3 regions of the Pelosinus sp. UFO1 genome follow, and region 1 is predicted to be linked to each of the others. Evidence: riboswitches for the same ligand, from Rfam matches in the RefSeq annotation. Region 1 holds a riboswitch; each other region holds the start of a gene.

What was found. Region 1 has a riboswitch for cobalamin ahead of cbiD (cobalt-precorrin-5B (C(1))-methyltransferase CbiD). Riboswitches for the same ligand answer to the same signal wherever they lie in the genome.
Region 2: linked by a shared signal. The riboswitch ahead of cobI (precorrin-2 C(20)-methyltransferase) and the one ahead of cbiD (cobalt-precorrin-5B (C(1))-methyltransferase CbiD) in region 1 are both predicted to bind cobalamin.
Region 3: linked by a shared signal. The riboswitch ahead of UFO1_RS05565 (nicotinate-nucleotide--dimethylbenzimidazole phosphoribosyltransferase) and the one ahead of cbiD (cobalt-precorrin-5B (C(1))-methyltransferase CbiD) in region 1 are both predicted to bind cobalamin.

Annotation. Positions count from the first base shown of each region.
Region 1 covers NZ_CP008852.1:2,383,806-2,390,309, reverse strand. Annotated here, with positions in the region: gene UFO1_RS11170 (glycosyltransferase family 39 protein) at 1-132, shown strand, start outside; gene UFO1_RS11165 (glycosyltransferase family 39 protein) at 144-1,745, shown strand; cobalamin riboswitch at 1,852-2,027, shown strand; gene cbiD (cobalt-precorrin-5B (C(1))-methyltransferase CbiD) at 2,104-3,204, shown strand; gene cbiE (precorrin-6y C5,15-methyltransferase (decarboxylating) subunit CbiE) at 3,189-3,815, shown strand; gene cbiT (precorrin-6Y C5,15-methyltransferase (decarboxylating) subunit CbiT) at 3,812-4,393, shown strand; gene cobM (precorrin-4 C(11)-methyltransferase) at 4,442-5,197, shown strand; gene UFO1_RS11140 (cobalt-precorrin 5A hydrolase) at 5,194-6,255, shown strand; gene cobJ (precorrin-3B C(17)-methyltransferase) at 6,282-6,504, shown strand, end outside.
Region 2 covers NZ_CP008852.1:1,147,773-1,154,276, forward strand. Annotated here, with positions in the region: gene UFO1_RS05095 (ABC transporter ATP-binding protein) at 1-790, shown strand, start outside; gene UFO1_RS05100 (MotA/TolQ/ExbB proton channel family protein) at 866-1,510, shown strand; gene UFO1_RS05105 (biopolymer transporter ExbD) at 1,497-1,907, shown strand; gene UFO1_RS05110 (energy transducer TonB) at 1,913-2,659, shown strand; gene UFO1_RS05115 (SDR family NAD(P)-dependent oxidoreductase) at 2,898-3,665, shown strand; cobalamin riboswitch at 3,721-3,903, shown strand; gene cobI (precorrin-2 C(20)-methyltransferase) at 4,098-4,805, shown strand; gene UFO1_RS05125 (ABC transporter substrate-binding protein) at 4,899-5,867, shown strand; gene UFO1_RS05130 (iron ABC transporter permease) at 5,857-6,504, shown strand, end outside.
Region 3 covers NZ_CP008852.1:1,251,313-1,257,816, forward strand. Annotated here, with positions in the region: gene cobS (adenosylcobinamide-GDP ribazoletransferase) at 170-922, shown strand; gene cobC (alpha-ribazole phosphatase) at 1,054-1,659, shown strand; cobalamin riboswitch at 1,761-1,957, shown strand; gene UFO1_RS05565 (nicotinate-nucleotide--dimethylbenzimidazole phosphoribosyltransferase) at 2,070-3,107, shown strand; gene UFO1_RS05570 (PocR ligand-binding domain-containing protein) at 3,250-4,452, shown strand; gene UFO1_RS05575 (response regulator) at 4,477-6,099, shown strand; gene eutS (ethanolamine utilization microcompartment protein EutS) at 6,413-6,504, shown strand, end outside.

The sequences.
Region 1 (6,504 bases):
TATATTCAAGAAAGTCCAAGGGCATATTTTCTCCTTAGACAAGCTGAATATGATCGTTTAACAAACAAAAGCATCCAATTACTTACGGTTTTATCTGTTATTGACGATAAAATTTTACTACTCAAAAAATAGGGGAGGTACTTATGGCAAAGCGCTTAACAATGTTGTTGCTTTTTCTTTCATCATTAACCTTTTTTCTATCCTTTAATGCCTCTCTCCCAATAAGCGACCCTGTAGAATCCAATTATGCATTAACAGCTAAAGAAATGGTACTGACTGGTGATTGGATGTCGCCTCAAATTTATGGACATTATTGGTTTGATAAACCGATTATGGTCTATTGGTTGCTTGCTATAAGTTTTAAGATATTTGGTATTACTGATTTTGCCGCACGTTTTCCTGCCGGATTATTTAGCGCTGCTAGTGTAACTTTTACTTACTGGTTTGGACAAAAAATTTTTAGTAATACCAAAACCGCACTCTTAAGCTCTTTAGTATTAGCAACCTCCTTAGAATTTTGGGTATTAGCTAAAATGGTTATTACTGATTCTATCTTATTTTTTTATACTAGTATTACTTTAGCTATGTTATATCTCGGTCTGAAAAATACTGGTTCGAAATGGTATGTTTCATTAGCTTATATGGCCGCGGGACTGGCCGTATTAACCAAAGGTCCTGTTGGCCTTGTGCTACCAGGATTAATTATCTGTAGTTATATAATGATTTCTCGCCAATGGCAGCTATTTAGAAAGGTATTTATTCTCCCTGGGATCTTTGCCTTTTTAATAATTGCTGCTCCTTGGTATGTTAAGATGTACCAATTACACGGTACAAATTTTCTTGATACCTTTTTGGGATTACATAACTATCTTCGTGCCACAGTGTCCGAACATCCTAAAGATAATGTCTTTTATTATTATCTAGTCCTATTTCCCATCAGCTTATTACCTTGGTCAGGAATTTTCATTAAATCAATGGGTGTTGTTAGAAAAGAACTTTCGTCATCTCAGCTAATTTATTTAACAAATTGGTCTATTCTAACGATTATTTTTTACACAATGATGGCTACTAAATATCCTACATATGTTTTCCCTGCATCCTTTCCCGCAGCCTTACTAATTGGCTATACTTTAGGGAAAATGCAAAGTCTGAAGGATCGAAAGGTTTGGTGGTGGCTATCCATTCCAGCCATTGCGCTATTACTTCTTATTTCGCTAAGTAGTCGATTTATCCCAACTGCAGCTAGTTGGACAATGCTATATATTGGTGCTTTCGTTTCAATTGCTTTAATACTTTGGAAACAATTAAAAGGAAATGTCTATCACTTGCCACAGATAATAGCAATAGTAACCGTAATTATGAATTTATTCCTAATTCATAATGGCCTTATACCATTAGCAGAAACACGCTCTGCTAAAAGTATCTCTGCTGAGTTACCAGCAGAAAGGGCTAGAATAGCCTCCTATGGTGAATATTCAACATCGGCGGTGTTTTATAGTGGCTATAATATTCCTCGATTAATACATGAAGAAGAACCGCAGCAACTAGGTACTTGGGCAGGAAAATATACAATGCCTACGCAAACGATCAGAGAATTTACTTCTGATACCAGTATGTCGTATATATTGGTCTCAAATAAAGATAACAGGAATTTTATGAATGAACCTTTTTCTAAGCAGTTTTCTCCAGTCGCTACACGTAATGCGATAACACTATATCAGCGAGTGGCCAATCACAATGATTGAAACAGACTAATTGAATAAATCATCTATAATTTATAAATAATAGCAGGAATATTAGCAGTAGTAGTGGAATACTACAAAAATATACCAATAACAACATAATAACAAAATTAATAATTTGGGAATAGGTGCTTATGCTTAAAAGGGAAGTCCGGTCAAAGCCGGCGCGGTCCCGCCACTGTATTGGGGAGCACAGCTAAGAATATACCACTGGAAATAATCCGGGAAGGTTTAGCTATGTAATGAACCAGAGTCAGGAGACCTGCCTATTCTGACACACACCGTTATGACCTACGGAGGATAGGCAGGTGGTAGAATAAATTAGGTTTATTGTACCTCCTGCCTGCAGGGGGTTTTTATTTTGCAAAAAAAAATGAAGTCTGGAATTACTACTGGCACTTGTGCCGCTGCAGCAACTAAAGCTGCATTATTAGCATGGTCCGGGCAATTGCCTACTACTGTACATGTAACCTCACCACAGGGACAAAATATCCATGTAAAAATTGCAACATGTCAGCCCTTATATAATGGAGGAAAGGCAAGTATCATTAAGGATGCAGGAGATGATCCTGATGTTACAAATGGTACAATGATCTTTGCTGAAGTAGAAATCAATAAAACGAGTGAGATAATCCTAAAAGCTGGAGTTGGAGTGGGGTTTGTTACCAAACCAGGTTTATCTGTAGCTGTTGGTCAGCCCGCTATTAACCCTGGACCTCGTAAAATGATCATGCAAGCAATACAAGATGTATTACCTACTGGTTGTGGTGTAAGTGTTACTATTTCAATACCTGATGGTGAAAGGTTAGCACAACGAACTTTAAATCCAACATTAGGCATTGTAGGCGGTTTATCCATTATTGGTACTACTGGTATAGTGGAACCAATGTCAGAAGAAGCCTTTAAAAATTCATTATCACCACAGATTTCTATGGTAAAGGCATTAGGATATAATCAAATTGTCTTTGCTCCTGGAAAAATGGGACAAGAAATCGCCATCAATCGATATAATCTCCCTAGAGAAGCAGTAATACAAACTAGCAATTTTGTCGGACATATGTTGGAAAGTGCTGTACATTATGGTATGGAGCAAGTATTGTTATTTGGCCATTTGGGAAAAATTGTAAAAGTGGCTGCAGGGATTTTTCATACCCATAATCGTATGGCTGATGCTCGTTTTGAAACACTGGCTGCCTATATGGCTTCCCTAGGCGCACCGCAGTCTGCGATACAAGAAGTATTAGACTGTAATACTACGGAATCTGCTATGCCAATTATTACAAAATACAAATTGCATGAAGTGTACCGCGTAATTGCCCAAAGAGCCAGCATACGTGCTGAGCGTTATATCTTTGGTGATCTAAGAGTGGGTACTGCTATGATTACTCTTAAAGGAGATATATTAGCAACTGATGATACCGCACAAGAAATTGGAGGCAATCTAGGATGGAACATAAAATAATAGTAGTAGGAATTGGACCAGGATCACCTGATTATATATTGCCAGTGGCTAGTCGCATAATTGCCCAGGCAGACGTACTAGTTGGAAGTCAACGAGCTCTTATAACATTTGCACCTAAACATGCAACGGTTAAAGTTATCGATCGAGATATCAGTGGCGTTTTAACGTTCATCGCTACATCCCTTTCGCAAAGTGATGTAGTGGTAATGGTTTCAGGTGATCCGGGTTTTTACAGTTTCCTAGCTACTCTTAAAACTAAATTTACGTCAGAACGTATTACCGTTATCCCAGGAATAAGCTCTATGCAGTTAGCTTTCGCCCGTATAACTGCTATATGGCAAGATGCACGTCTTATCAGTATGCATGGTCGCACAGCCAATGATAATGATTTAAATTATGCTCCTGACAAAAAGCTCGGCATTCTAACTGATTATGAACAAGATCCAAAGTTTATTGCGGGCGTACTCATAGATCATGGTTGGCCGTTAAATGCAAAAGTATGGTTGTGTGCTAATTTGTCTTATGAAAATGAAGAGATTAAGCATTCAACTCTAAGTGAAGTAAAAATGCTAGATGGGTTTACTCATTGTGTAATGGTGGTGGCAGCATGAGCTATTTTCCAGGGATTAAGGATGAGGACTTTATTCGTGGTGATATTCCAATGACGAAGCAAGAAGTTCGTATTTTAGTTCTTACTAAAGCGAAGATTTGTCCTACTGACACTATTATAGACATTGGGGCCGGTACTGGCTCCCTCTCAATTGAGGCGGCCTTACAAGCTAGTAGTGGTAAAGTATATGCGATCGAACGGCATCCAGAGGGAGCTCAACTAATTCGTTCTAATGCAATACATTTTGGCGCAGATAATATCGAAGTCATCTCAGGTTCCGCACCGGAGGCATTGCAGGGTCTTCCCATTGCTGATGTAATCTTTATCGGCGGGAGCGGTGGTCACTTACAAGAACTTTTAGCCCAAAGTAATAGTTTACTTAAACCGAATGGCAGATTAGTTATCACAGCTATTACTATAGAAACATTATATGATGCTTTACATAGTATGCAGGCTAAACCTGAATTTACGGTAGAAGCTTTTGGTATGCAAGTAACACGTATAAAACAAGTGAAAAGCAGTAATATGTTGCAAGCATTAAATCCAATCTATATCATTATATGTACTAAAGGTATATAAGCTAATTATATTAGAATTTTCACTAATAAATATTTGGGAGGTTTTTCAATGCATGTTTCATTTGTAGGGGCAGGTCCTGGAGATCCTGAGTTAATTACAGTAAAGGGTCAACGTTTATTAGGAGAAGCCGATGTTATTATTTATGCCGGTTCCCTTGTCAATCCAGCCTTATTGGCGCTAGCTAAACAAGGTGCATCAATTTACAACAGTGCTCCTATGACCTTAGATCAAGTTATCGACGTTATCGAGGAAGCTGCCAGTCAAGGCAAAAAGACAGTCCGATTACATACTGGTGACCCTAGTATTTATGGTGCGATCCAAGAACAAATGGATGCCCTAGATAAAAAAAATATTACATATGATGTAATTCCAGGTGTTAGTTCTTTCTTAGCAACGGCTGCCGCATTAAAACGTGAATATACGTTACCTGATGTTTCGCAAACGGTAATCATTACACGACTAGAAGGCCGCACACCTGTACCTGAAAAAGAAAAACTAGCTCTACTGGCTAGTCACAACGCGACTATGTGTATCTTTTTAAGTGTTCATATGATTGATAATGTAATGAAAGAGTTAATGGACGGTGGTTATGAACAAGACACACCTGTAGCTATCGTACAAAAAGCTTCTTGGCCAGATCAAAAAATCTTTAGAGGCACAGTATCTACAATTGGAAAAATTATAACTGACGCGAAAATCGACCGTACGGCAATGATTGTTGTTGGACGTTGCCTAGATAGTCAATATGCATTATCACGCTTATATGCTCCTGAGTTTGGTCATATGTACCGGGACGCAAAATGAAACTGGCAATTATCTCAGTGACGAATCAAGGTGCACTGCTAGGAAATAATCTAGCAGAGAAACTAAGTAAATTAGGAAAAAGCGTAGATATTTTTGCCAAAGTTGGACGCAACCCGCTACGCCACAATACCTATGAATTGCTAAGTACCTTGGTTCATAGCGTTTTTTCTCAATACGATGGATTCATTTTCATAATGGCAACAGGTATTGTAGTTAGGGTTATTGCCCCTTATATTATTGACAAACGAGTTGATCCAGCAATCGTCGTTATGGACGATTGTGGTAAACATGCTATTAGCTTATTATCAGGGCATATTGGAGGTGCCAATGAGCTAACCACATTAATCGGTGGATTAGTAGGCGCCGAAACAGTTATTACTACTGCTACCGATATTGCTAATAAACCTGCAGCAGATATGTTAGCAGTAAAACTCAATTTAACAATAGAACCCTTCGAACAATTAAAATCTATTAATGCAGCAATTGTTAATGGCGATAATGTACTATTTTTTCTTGACAAAGCAATATCACATCAGGATTTTTATTATCAAGAAGCCGCCAAGTTAGGGATCGAATTAATAGATTTATCCAACATAGGTAGTAATGATTTTGATGCTGCCGTTATTATTTCAGATCGATTATTATCCTTAAGTATATCTCACTTATATCTACGGCCTCCAACACTTGCTGTTGGTATTGGTTGCAGACGAAACACGACCAGTGAAGAAATTTTAGCAGCAGTAACTGATGCTTGTAGTCGAATTGGCCGTAGCATAAATAGTATTACCACCATTGGCAGTAGTGTTATAAAACAAAATGAACCAGGTTTATTATCTGTAATACAGCAATTAGCTGTACCTAGTATATTTTTTGTCAACGAACAATTAGAAAAATGTATCGAGGAAAATCAACTTGAGGTATCAAATTTCGTTAAAAAAGAGATAGGAGTGGGAAATGTATGTGCAGCAGCAGCAATCTTAGCGGGGCAGACGAACAAGCTTCTTCTTCCCAAAACAAAATACAAGAATGTAACGGTGTCAATTGCCCAGGTCAAATAGCAGTCGTTGGAATAGGGCCAGGCAGTTTGCTTGATATGAGTCCTAGAGCTAGAGAAAGTATAGAAAATGCCGATGTAATTGTTGGTTACAATACTTACGTTGAGCTTGTCTCTGAATTACTAACTAATAAAAAAATCATTGGTACAGGTATGATGCAAGAAATTGAACGTTGCCAAAGTGCTGTAGATCAGGCACTCGATGGCAAGAATGTAGCAGTAATTTCCAGTGGAGATCCAGGAATTTATGGTA
Region 2 (6,504 bases), 1.2 Mb from region 1:
AGTGTTATTGGCAAAAGTGTTGGCTCAGGAAACACCAATTTTGTTCTTAGATGAGCCTACAGCAAGTTTAGATGTCATTTATCAAGAGGAGATTTTTCGATATTGCCAATTAATTGTCAAACAAGGGAAAACAGTACTGGTTGTAGCCCATGACTTAAAATTGGCAGCGAAATATTGTTCCCGTTTACTTTTAGTAGCGGATGGTAGTATTATTTCTGACGGTGTTCCAGAGAATGTGATTACTGAAGAAAATTTGCAAGTGGCGTATGGCTTACATGCCGCTGTGTTTAGAAATAAGGTAACGGATAGTTTAGACTTCCATACCTATACATCGGTTAATAAGCAAAGTAGAGGCACTACTGTACATGTGATATGCGGTGGTGGTTCAGGCACAAAAATTATTCGCAGATTATATGAAAATGGTTATCATTTGACGATAGGCGTCCTTCATCCTAGTGATACCGATGCTATCATAGCTGAAGCTTTTCATATACCCTCCGTAGTAAGTCAACCCTTTTCTAAGATTGATACGTTGTCTGCGCAAAAAAACCGTGCCCAAATTGCGCAAGCAGATTGGGTAGTATTATCAAATGTAGCCTGGGGAGAGCAAAATATAGACAATTTACATGCCGCTTTTTGCGCTAAAAAATTAGTTATTATTGAAGATACGCCGATTGAAGAGCGGGATTTTTTGCAAGGACAAGGGATTGAAACCTATTATAAGTTGTTAAAAATTCCTCAAGTAACCTTGATGACATCGCTGAATTTTATCGAGACGTTTTGTAGTTAGTTAGTTAGTTAGTTAGTTAGTTAGTTAGTTTGCAAATAATATCTGATGAGATATTAGGACGGGAGAGTAAATAATATGGATTTTTTGTCACAATGTATGTCTTTATTTGCTAAAGGTGGTCCAGTCATGTATGTGATTGTAGGATGTTCTTTAGCTGTAGTAGCGATTGGTGTGGAACGATTTTTCTATTATAAACAGATGTCTACGGACTCCCAAGCATTTATTGAAAAACTAAAACCTTTATTGGAACAAGAAAAATTAGCAGAAGCACAGCATTTGTGCGGACAAACGACAGCTGTGATTGGAATTTTAGGGGCAGAAGGATTACTAGCATATCAAAAAGAGAGTAATATAGAAAAGGCCATGGATGGTACAGCGGCATTGTTAGCAGCTAGATTACGAGAATATTTAAATTATCTAAGCTCTATTGTTACCTTATCTCCTTTATTAGGCTTGTTAGGAACTGTCATTGGTATGATTAATTCTTTTAGTATTTTCAATGTAAAAAATGGGCAGCCCATGGCGATTACAGGAGGAGTAGGTGAAGCCTTAGTTGCAACGGCCACTGGATTAATTGTAGCCATTATGGCGTTAGTCGTGCACAGCTATTTTACCCATCGTTTGGATAAATTGGTTACGGATATGGAACAAGTCTATACAATAGTGATAACTCGACTTTATATAAAAGAAACTCGGAGGAAAAGTCATGAAATTGCGTAGTTTACGCATTGAAAATCAACCAGCATTAATGATTATTCCGATGATTGATATTATCTTTTTTTTATTAGTTTTTTTTATGATGAGTACCTTATATATGGTGGAGCAACATACCATTCCAATCAACTTGCCGCAAGCTACTGCGGTTCAACAAGAAATAACGAAAAATAGTAACATTACAGTTTTAAAAGATGGCAGAGTCATGTTTGAGCAGGAGGAAATCCCACTCTCATTATTACAAAAACGTATTAATGCAGAGCTAGCAAAACAACCTGATATTCTATTTGTAGTGCGGGCAGACAAGCAAGGGCAGTATGGTCAGGTGGTGGCAGTGTTAGATGAACTAAAATTGTCTGGGGCACGTAGAGTGGCTGTGGCTACTGATCAGAAAGGAAAATAGAAGATATGATCCGACCACGTTTGCGTAAATCAATTGTCATTTCTGTGATTTTTCATATATTGCTTTTGGGTATCGTAGGTTTGCTGGCAGGTAGATTTTTTCCATTGATGGATTCCGAAACCTACATTGAATTAGAATTACTAACAGATACAGTGGCAGAAGGAGCACAATCGAATGAATCATCACCAGTTGCAAAGAATACGCCCCAAACTGCTGCTTATCCTGAAACCACAACCGTTATAAAGAGTACTACTGCCTTATCAGTTGCTCCTAAAGCAGTGGCTGTGACAGAAGACTTAGCGGTAGTGGCGGTTGAAGCGGCATCCACATTTCAATCTATGAGTGACAATGGGCAAGGAAGCAACTCTTCGAATACAAGTACAACTGATGGAGGTACTGGGAATGGATCAGGAAAGGGGACTGCTGGCAATAGCGGAGGCGGGAATGGCAATTCTGGTAGTAATTCAGGAAATAAGCAGATCACTAGGCCAAGCATTTTATCCAAGGTAGATCCTGATTATCCTGAAACAGCGCGAACAGCAGGTTTAGAAGGTACGGTTCTCGTGAAGATACAAATATTAGCGAATGGTTTGGCTGGAGACATAACCGTGAATCATTCATCAGGGCATGGTATTTTAGATGAGGCAGCAATAGTAGCAGTTCGTCAATGGCGATTTATACCTGCCAAAAATCAGGAGAATGTCAGTATTATGTGTTACACGACAATGCCTATTTCCTTCCGGTTGAAGTAGAGAATCCCATGTTAAGTTCTTTGCAGAGATAGGAAAAAAGTAGAGTCATGGTATATAATAGAAATAACATCCATCCGTTCCTTTGACTATTAATAAGAGGATAAGCACAGTGGCGCAGAATACACTGCGGTAGATTTTTGATTCTTCTATTTTTTCTCTGCGTCCTCTGCATCTCTGTGGTTAAAAAATAGATTTTATTACTATACTATATTAATGTTTAACAAACAGGAGCTGACTTATGAATTATTCTTTTGAGGGAAAAGTAGCCGTTATTACTGGCGGTACTTCTGGTATTGGTTTAGAAACAGGGCGCCAATTGCTATCACAAGGCGCAAAAGTTACTCTGATTGGAAGCCAGGAAGAAAAGGGGAAAATGGCCTTGCAAGAATTGGCTAGTTTTGAGGAACAAGTATGCTTTATTCGAGGCGATATTCGTAAAGCTAGTCAATGTCAAGAGGTTATAGACAAGGCAGTGGCCTTGTTTGGTGGTCTTGATATCGTCATCAATTCTGCTGGTATCTATATGGAGAAACTTATTGGCGAAGTGACAGAAGATGAGTTTGATAACATGATGAATGTGAATATAAAGGGAACTTATTTTATTTGTAAATATGCCTTACCTCACCTGCGTCAAAGAGGGGGCGGGGCGATTGTAAATCTTTCATCTGATGCAGGGATCAATGGAAATTCTTTGTGTACAACATATTGTGCATCCAAAGGTGCAGTGACGACCTTTACAAAGGCATTGTCCTTAGAAAGTATTCATTATGGAATTCGTGCGAATTGTGTATGTCCAGGTGATGTAGATACCCCCATGCTGCAGCAGCAGTTAGCAGGAGTCGATAACCCGCAGGAATATTTACGCGATATGTCCTCGATTTATCCCATTGGGCGTATTGGTGAGGCTCATGAGATTGCCAATGTTATTTGTTTTCTGGCATCAGACCAAGCATCCTTTGTTAACGGGGCTGTGTGGAGCGTTGACGGTGGATTGACATCCTGTTAATGCTTGACAAGTTAAATTATTTATTATACAGTTATTACTAAGAGAACAGTGAAAACTAAATATTGACGGTATAGGTGCCCTTGTGGGCTTAATAGGGAAGTCGGTTTAAATCCGGCGCGGTCCCGCCACTGTAATGAGGAGCGAATCCACAGTTATGCCACTGAAAATGATTTTTCGGGAAGGTGTGGATAAGTAATGATTCAAAGCCAGGAGAACTGCCTATATAGCAATCGCCGTTATAACCTGCGAGAGATGGGGAGGAGATTAGTACAATTGTACTGAATGCGAGATCAAAATGCCCTTGGCAACGATTTTTCATGATTACAGAGTTCTATAATTGTATTTATTGAAATCTTCCAGCTAATGTAACGGAAGGTTTTTTTGTTGTTACAAGATATTTAACATACTACAAATCATGCTGAGGAGGACGTTATGTCAGGAATTTTTTATGGTGTTGGTGTAGGACCAGGGGATCCCCAATTACTTACATTAAAGGCAGTAGAAGTAATTAAAAATGCGGATGTTGTTATTGCTCCTAAAACGGAGAAAAAAGAAGACAGCACGGCGCTATCCATTGCTCGTCCCTATTTGAAAGCTGATGTTGAGATATTAAAGTTGGTTTTCCCAATGGTAAGCAATACTGATACTTTGGCAGATGCATGGGAAAATAATAAAAATAGTATATTAAAAGAACTGCAAGCAGGGAAAAAGGTTGTATTTTTAACATTGGGGGATCCAATGTTTTATAGTACATATATGTATGTTTATCGTTTATTAAAGGACTGTGGACACGGGATCGAAACCATACCAGGTGTTCCTGCTTTTTGTGCCATAGGCAGTCAGCTAGGACAACCTTTAGCAGAGGGCAATGATGTAATTAGCATTATTCCTGCTACAATGGCAGAGGGAGAAATGGATAAAGTATTAGCTATTTCTGATAATGTTGTATTGATGAAAGTATATAAGAACTTCGGAAAAGTAGTAGAAAAACTGGAACAGTATGGTTTTGGTGATAATGCGGTTATGATTAGCAAATGTGGTTTGCCTGATGAACAGGTAAGCTATAATTTAAGCGAAGTTGATGGAACAAACGTTAATTATTTGACGACAATTTTGGCAAAGAAACGCAAACTTGGCTAGGCCTTATATGGAATTATAAAAAAGGGATGAATGATTTCGCCGGATAGCTTTATCCGGCCTTTCCCATTTTTTATGTATGAAAGGGGAATTGTTGTGAAAGGGAAATTTGCTTATTTGATTTGTATACTTAGTGTAATGGGGCTGCTTTTTACAGGGTGTGCTTCTCAATCTCAAGATAAGGCAATAACAAAATCATCTGGTGATTATTTGCAAATGACAGATGATGCGGGACGTTTAGTGGTACTCCCCAAAAAGCCACAACGCATAGTCGTATTATCTACTTCTTATTTAGATGTGTTATACGGTATCGGCGGCAAGGCAGTAGGACGGCCTAGCTCGAAGACACCTCAAACCTTTCCCGCATCGCAAGACCTTCCGGAAGTAGGGTTCGTCTATAATGTAAATAGTGAGCAAGTGTTAGCATTGCAACCTGATTTAGTAATTGGTTTTCAAGGAATTCATGATAAATTGGTTCCTATATTGGAAAGCAGTAAGATTCCTGTTATGATTCTGAAAATGAAAACCTATGATGATATTTTAGCAAAGGTAAAACTATTTGGTGATATAGCTGGTACTCAAGAACAGGCTCAGAGTCTTCTTACTGAAATGCAGACAAAAATCAATGGAGTAACAGCCAAACTGCCAGCACAAAGTAAAAGAGTAGTGATATTACATGCGACGGCGAAAAATGTTACAGTAGAGTTAGAAAATACAATTGCTGGTAATGTGGCGAACATTTTAAAAATCAAAAACATTGCCGCAGACAGTACCCCTATGGTTGGTGATGGCGAGGTGACTCCTTATAGTTTAGAAAAATTGGTGGAAGGCGATGCAGATATTATCTTGGTGGTAACCATGGGGAATATGACAGAAATTGAAAAAAGAATGAAAGCAGATATTGAAAGTAATCCAGCCTGGAACGGTTTACGAGCAGTAAAGACAGGAAAGGTATTTTTTCTGCCAGGGGAATTATTTCAACTAAATCCTGGTATTCGTTTTCATGAATCTGTTGAATATATGGCCAAAGTAGTATATCCAGAGGTTTATGGCAATGTTAAATAGAAACAATCTCTTTAATACTATGCTTGGTGACCGGAGTCAATGGCGAGTTTTTATTATCCTAGTATTCGCAGTTTGTGCTTTTGGTGGCATCCTGCTCAGTTTACGTGTTGGATCCTTATCGATAAGTGTCAATGATATTGTATCAGCCATTTTTTCGGATAATTCAGGGGCTAATCGTCAAGTAATTTGGAATATTCGATTGCCTCGGACTTTAGTGGGGGCCTTGGTGGGGGTTAATTTGTCCTTAGCGGGGGCAATTCTTCAAGGTGTCATGAAAAACCCTTTAGCGGACCCTCATATTATTGGAGTGTCTTCGGGGGCGGGATTAGCTGGTGTAAGCATTATGGTACTGTTTCCCCATAAGGAATATTTAGTGACGCCTGTTGCTTTTATGGGAGCGATGGTGGCCGCTGTTTTTATCTATATATTAGCGTGGAAAGGTGGCATTCGCCCTGTACGCATTATCTTAGCTGGGGTGGCTGTATCAGCCTTTTTAAATTCTGCTATTTCTGCCTTATTGGTTTTCTATAGTGATCGGGTTCATGGGGCATTGATGTGGATGGTAGGGGGCCTATCAGCTCGTAGTTGGCCTCACTTAGATATTATATTGCCTTATACGATTATTGGTGGCATCTTA
Region 3 (6,504 bases), 1.1 Mb from region 1:
ATTCAGCAAGGTTTGTCATGGAAGCTTTTCACATTTGAGCAATAAATCAATACAACATAACAAAGGAGACCCATAATAAGGTTGTATAATAGTATTATCACTTTGTTATGTAGTAAGGGGAGCGGAAATGCAGACTTTTGGCTAGTTTTTATTAAGGGGAGGTGGAGGATTGTTGGGGAATGTGATTGAGGACTTTCTCACTGGCTTACAGTTTTTAACGCGGATTTCTATTAAAACAAAAAAACAGTGGTCACCCGATAGCTTTAGCCGTAGTGTTAAATTCTTTCCCATTATAGGTGGTATCATAGGTTTATTATTAACGGGAATTGTTTATGGGGCACAAAATTTTTGGGGTGTAAAGTTACCGTTACACCTTATGGCCGTGAGTATAATTCTAATTGAAATTATCATTACTGGCGGATTGCACTGTGACGGATTAATGGATACAGTAGATGGTGTTTTTTCGGGGAAATCTAGGGAAAGAATGTTAGAAATTATGAAGGATAGCAGAGTTGGCGCTTTTGGTGCCATGTCCTTCTGTCTGTTGATTGTAATGAAATATTCATTAATTTTAGACATTGAACCGGTGCTGCTGCCGATAGCGATATTTGTAATGCCGATCATAGGTAGAACTGCTGTTGTCATGGCGATTACTCTATACCCTTATGCTAGGGCTGATGGACTAGGTAAAGGACTTAGTCAATGCGAACATAAAAATACTCTTTATATAGCAGGTCTAATAGCAATTTTATTATTAGTTCCTTTCGGTAAACTTGTTTTACTTAGTAGTGGGGTAGCAATTGCCTTTGCCATCCTTGTTGCTGAATATGTCAATAAACGTTTAGGCGGCTTAACAGGTGATGTATATGGGGCAGTTGTTGAACTGACAGAACTTGTAGCTCTAGTAGTATTTCTTTTTTAGTTTTCATATGTAGTAAAGCTAGTGTAATTTTTATAATAATTATATCTTTCGTTGTGTTAGTGAACAAATTAATACCTATAGAATATACCTTTGTAAGGTGAATAATTTTAAAGCAAGGAAGGGGTGAGGCGTTGACTAAAGTAATTTACGTTAGACATGGTCAAACTTCTTGGAATAAGGCAAAAAAGTACCAAGGGCATAGTGACATTCCCTTAAATGAAAAAGGATTAGAACAAGCCCAATTGGTAGGAAAGCGGCTTGCTAAGGAAAATATAAGTGCAGTTTATAGTAGTGATTTATCCCGTGCAGCTCAGACGGCAAATATCATCGCTCGGTATCATAATTTGCAAGGGATAAAGATAAAAGGATTTCGCGAAATAAACTTTGGCTTGTGGGAAGGGTGTACCTATGCCGAAATTATGGCGCTTTGGCCTGAGGCTTTAACAAGCATGTATTCTTCCCCAGGAGCAATTAAAGCGCCAGAAGGAGAAAGTTTTCTGGATCTTAAATGGAGGGCGAAGGGGGCCTTAAGCCAATGTATTAAGGCGCATGAAGAGGAAACGATTGTGATTGTATGTCATGGAGGCACAATGAGAGTACTGCTTTGTGATGCATTGCAGTTAAGTCTAGATAAGATGTGGTCTATCCGTCAAGATAGTACAGGAATTAATATCATTGAGTACTTTAGTAACCAGCCAATTCTTTCCTTGGTCAACGATACTTGCCATTTAAAATAAGGTTAGATGGGACATTTTTTACCATCTACCCTACTATCTTGCTAACATACTTGTTACACATAGGAGAACAGGTTTCATTGTAGAACTACTGTGACAACTGAATAATTTGCCACCAAACAGGTGCCTCTTACGTAAAGAGGAGAATAGGGAAGTTCGGAAGGATTGTAAAGATCCTTAAACGACGCGGTCGCGCCACTGTAATCGGGGAGATACTCTTACATTGCCACCAGGAAACTGGGAAGGCGTAAGGTTTTATGATCCGTAAGTCAGGAGACCTGCCTGTTATGGCTGTCATTTACCTCCGCGTAAGGGGTAATGCCAGAAGGATGGGATTTTTTATAAAATACCTAGCCTTTTGGGCTAGGTATTTTTATATTTAAAAATGATATGAAAATAAAGGAGGAGTAAAAATGGATTTGGAAAAAAAGGTTGATGAGTTGCTGAACGGAGCAGCAAAACCTCGAGAAAGTTTGGGCCTACTAGAAAAATATTTAAAAAAAATCATCTTGTCTTGGGGAAAGATCAATCCAGAAATGAAGCCTCATCATATAATTTTTGCAGCAGATAACGGTGTGGTAGAAGAGGGAACTGCCAATGACCCGATCGAGATTACTTATTTGCAAACGAAAAATATGGCAGCAGGTCATGCCACGATCAGTTGTTTTTGTCGGCACAATCAAATACCTTATAGCGTAGTTGACATTGGAATTAATAATAAATTAGAAGCTGGTATTAATCGTAAAGTTGCCTTAGGTACTAAAAACTTTATGAAAGAAGAAGCTATGAGTCAGGCTGAATTTGAACAAGCTTGGGATGTGGGCAAAGAAATGGTTCAGCATTTGGTTGAGGAAGGTTATAACCTAATTTCTTTTGGTGAAATGGGAATTGGCAATACCACAACCTCATCAGCAGTGCTTCATGCTTTAACGGGAATGTTACCCGAATTTGTGGTAGGTTATGGGGCTGCCTTAAATGATAATGAATTATTAAAAAGAAAACGGAATGTGGTTGCAAAAGGGGTAGAACGCCATAAAGCCCAAATGAATACTGTAAAAGATATTTTACGTTGTGTAGGGGGATTTGATATTGTTGCTATCTGTGCCGGCATGTTAGAGTGCGCAAGACTCAGGATACCCTTTGTAATAGATGGATTTATAACAGCAGTTGCCTATGCTTGTGCAGCGCGCATCGATGGTACTATTGAAAAACATGCGATTCCATCACATATGTCAAAGGAACCTGGGATGGCCTACTCACTGATGTTGGGAAATATTCTAGCAGAGGATGTATTAATCCGGGCAAATATGGCATTAGGGGAAGGAACAGGTGCTGTTCTTATGGTTTCTATGTTAAAGACAATGTCTTACACAATTCATAATATGGCAAGAATGTCTGATTTTGTGTTAAGTGAGCCTGTGCCTGCTCCCAACCAGGTTGTTGCCATGTAAAGATTGCCTTTACTTGCTAGAATATAGTAATTTATTGCTGTTAGCAGGAACTAGTTTGCTCTTTAGCTAATACTCCTCATATAAAATAGCAAAAAAGTGATATGATGCTGAAGTCTTATGAGGGGGTCTTCTAGTGCAAACAATGAATGGATTTACCTTAGGTGAAATTGTAAATACTCAGATTTTACAGGAAATTCAGGATAAATTCTCAGAAGCTACTGGGTTAGCGTCCGTAATTGTAGACCCTGAAGGAAATCCTATTACCAATCCTAGTAATTTTACGAAATTTTGCACTTATATCCGATCTTGTTCTGAAGGGTTTGCCCGTTGCACCCAATGTGATGATAGAGGAGGGCGGGGTAACCAAAAGCCCTCTGTCTATCGCTGTCATAATGGTTTAACCGATTTGGCGGCACCAATCATTGTAAACAATGAGTATATAGGGGCTTTTCTTGCAGGACAAGTTATTCTTGCACAAGCGGACTATGATACGAAAGCTGAAATGTTTGAGCGAACAGCTAACCTAGGATTGGATTCAGAATTATTGTCAGAGTTTTTTGATATTATAGAGGTTGTACCAGAAAAAAGAATTAAAGCAGCAGCAGACCTAATTTATATCATGTCAAATTATATTGTAGAAATTGGTGTAGCGAATATTGCGAGTAAGCAGCTAGTAAAAGAAGTAAAGGTGAAAGCGGAACTTGAGGCTATGCTGCGTGCTACGGAATTAAAGGCACTGCAATCTCAGGTTAATCCTCATTTTTTGTTTAATACATTAAATACAATTGCAAGATTGGCTATGCTAGAGGGAGCAAGTCAAACACAAGAAGTAGTTTATGCGTTATCAGATCTGCTTCGGAATAATTTAAGAGACATTGAAATTTTACGAAGCTTAGAACAAGAAGTAAAATCCATCAGAGATTATCTGTTGATACAGAAAGTACGTTTTGGAGAACGTATTGAGACTTATATTGAGGTAGATCCTTTGATAATGGAAACGAAGATTCCTCCTCTTACTCTTCAACCTTTAGTTGAAAATGCGATTATTCATGGTTTGGAAAACAAAGTAGAGGGCGGAGTCGTTCGTGTAAGTGGAAAAATTGAAGGAAATGACGTAGTTCTCCTTGTGAGTGATACTGGGGACGGTGTTTCAGCAGAGGATATTCGTACTATTTTCCATGCGGAAAAGCGCAAGCAAATTCATGGTCAAACGACGGGACTTGGAATCATTAATGTTCACAAGCGAATTCAGCATTATTTTGGTAACGAATATGGCCTTACCATGGAGAGTAAAGTAGGGGAAGGAACTAACATTTACATTCGAATTCCCTACTGTTCCTTATAAGAGAGTCTACCAGAGGAGAAAAGAATGTATACATTATTGATCGCAGATGATGAACAATTAGAGCGGCAAGCATTACGATTTATTGTGGAGCAAAAATGTCCGAACATTCGGATCATAGGCGAAACAGGAGACGGAAAGAGTGCTGTTCAGATTGCTGCAATAGAAAAACCAGATATTGTTTTAATGGATATCCGTATGCCTGAAATGAATGGGTTAGAAGCAGCTAAGCGTATTCGATCAGCTTTACCAAACACAATCATTATCATGCTTACCGCTTTTGATGAATTTAGCTATGCAAAACAGGCGTTAACAATTGGGGTTGTTGAGTATTTACTAAAACCTGTTCGTCCAGACGATATAACCCGAACATTGTATCTTACCATAAATAAAGTAAATGAAATCAAAAGAAGACAACAGGAAGAAATTAATCTGCGAAAAAGCGTAGAAGAAGCTATGCCTTTTATCCAAATGTCATTTGTACACGATTTGGTTTCTGGTAATATTAAAGACGTTGAACATTTCCAGGAACGATCTCGGTTTTTAGGCATGAAGGTAGATCCTGGTGTTGTATTGGCTGTTGATGTTGATAATTTTAAGCAGCTGACCTCTAGTGATAGCGAGCTAGAAAAACAAATGATAAAGCAGCGAATTTACAAACTTATTTGCAGCGTTGCAGGTGACGATGCTTTAGTCACCCCTTTTGGCAGTGATAATCTGATCATTTTATTAGGATTTCTTCAGATAGACGATATTGAATCCATCCAGGAAAATACTAAGAAAACTGCAAGTGAGATACAAGAGTGTATTGCTCGGGAGATGAATATCAGTATTACCATTGGAATTGGTCGCTACTACTCTGACCCGAGGGATATCCACAAATCGTATCTTGAGGCATTACATGCCCAGCGGCAACGATTTTATTTAGGTGATAGCCAGATTATCCATGTTGATGATGTACCTTATTTACCAACAGGACCCTTTAATTATCCCTTTCATAATGAGAGAGCTGTGCTGGATAAGGTTCGCTGTGGTGATCGAAAACAGGCCAAAGAAGCTTTGCATGAATTACTAAACGGAATATTTACCAGCAAAGTTACGATTGATACAGTAAAAGCATGCGTACTTGAATTATTAATTGTTTTATCACGCTCAGCAGTAGAAGGCGGTGCCAATTTGGAGCAGCTTACCTTACTGAATTTTAATTGTATTAATCGATTAAATGAATGTACTAATAAAACACAAGTAGAGGCATGGATGTTTGATTCCTTGGATCGTTTTATGGATAATATGCTAGAAAATAGAAGCAGTATGAACCTTAGAGTTATTAATAAAGCCTGCGATTATATAGTAAAGAATTATCATAGAAACATATCCTTGGAAGAGGTTGCGCAAACAGTGCATTTAAGCCCTTTCTATTTTAGTAGGCTCTTCAAGCAGGAAAAAGGTTATAACTTTGTAGATTTTTTAACAAAAATTAGAATTGAAAAAGCGAAAAAGCTATTGCAAAATCCAGATTTTACTGCAGTGCGTATCGCGGCAGAGGTAGGGTACCAAGATGCAAGTTATTTTAGTCGGGTATTTCGCCAGGCAATGGGTATGACACCAAACCAATATCGTAATGAAATACGAAATGGTAAATCGGAATGAGTTTTGAGTTCAATGCAAGAATGTGATGGAGAAAAGCAGAATAGTACAAAGGATATATAAATAGGGATAAAACATAAAGTGGAATGAGAAAGGACTGTTTAAAAGCAGTCCTTTTTTGCTTTTGTGGTAAAAAGATGTAGAGTGAGAAACAAAAAAGTCCTATAACAATAACAACGAGAATAACAACCGATTTTTCACAATATACAGACAGCAATTATGTCCATTGGATAGGCAATATATATGCAAGGTAAAAAAGAAAAAAAGACAAATAGTTATAATTGTCAAACGAATGTGAAGATTGTGAGGGAATTGTATGGCGGTAGAAAAGCCGAGAATGGTCCAAGAATATGTACCAGGTAAGCAGGTAACTTTAGCACACCTCATAGCAAATCCTAAAAAAGAGCT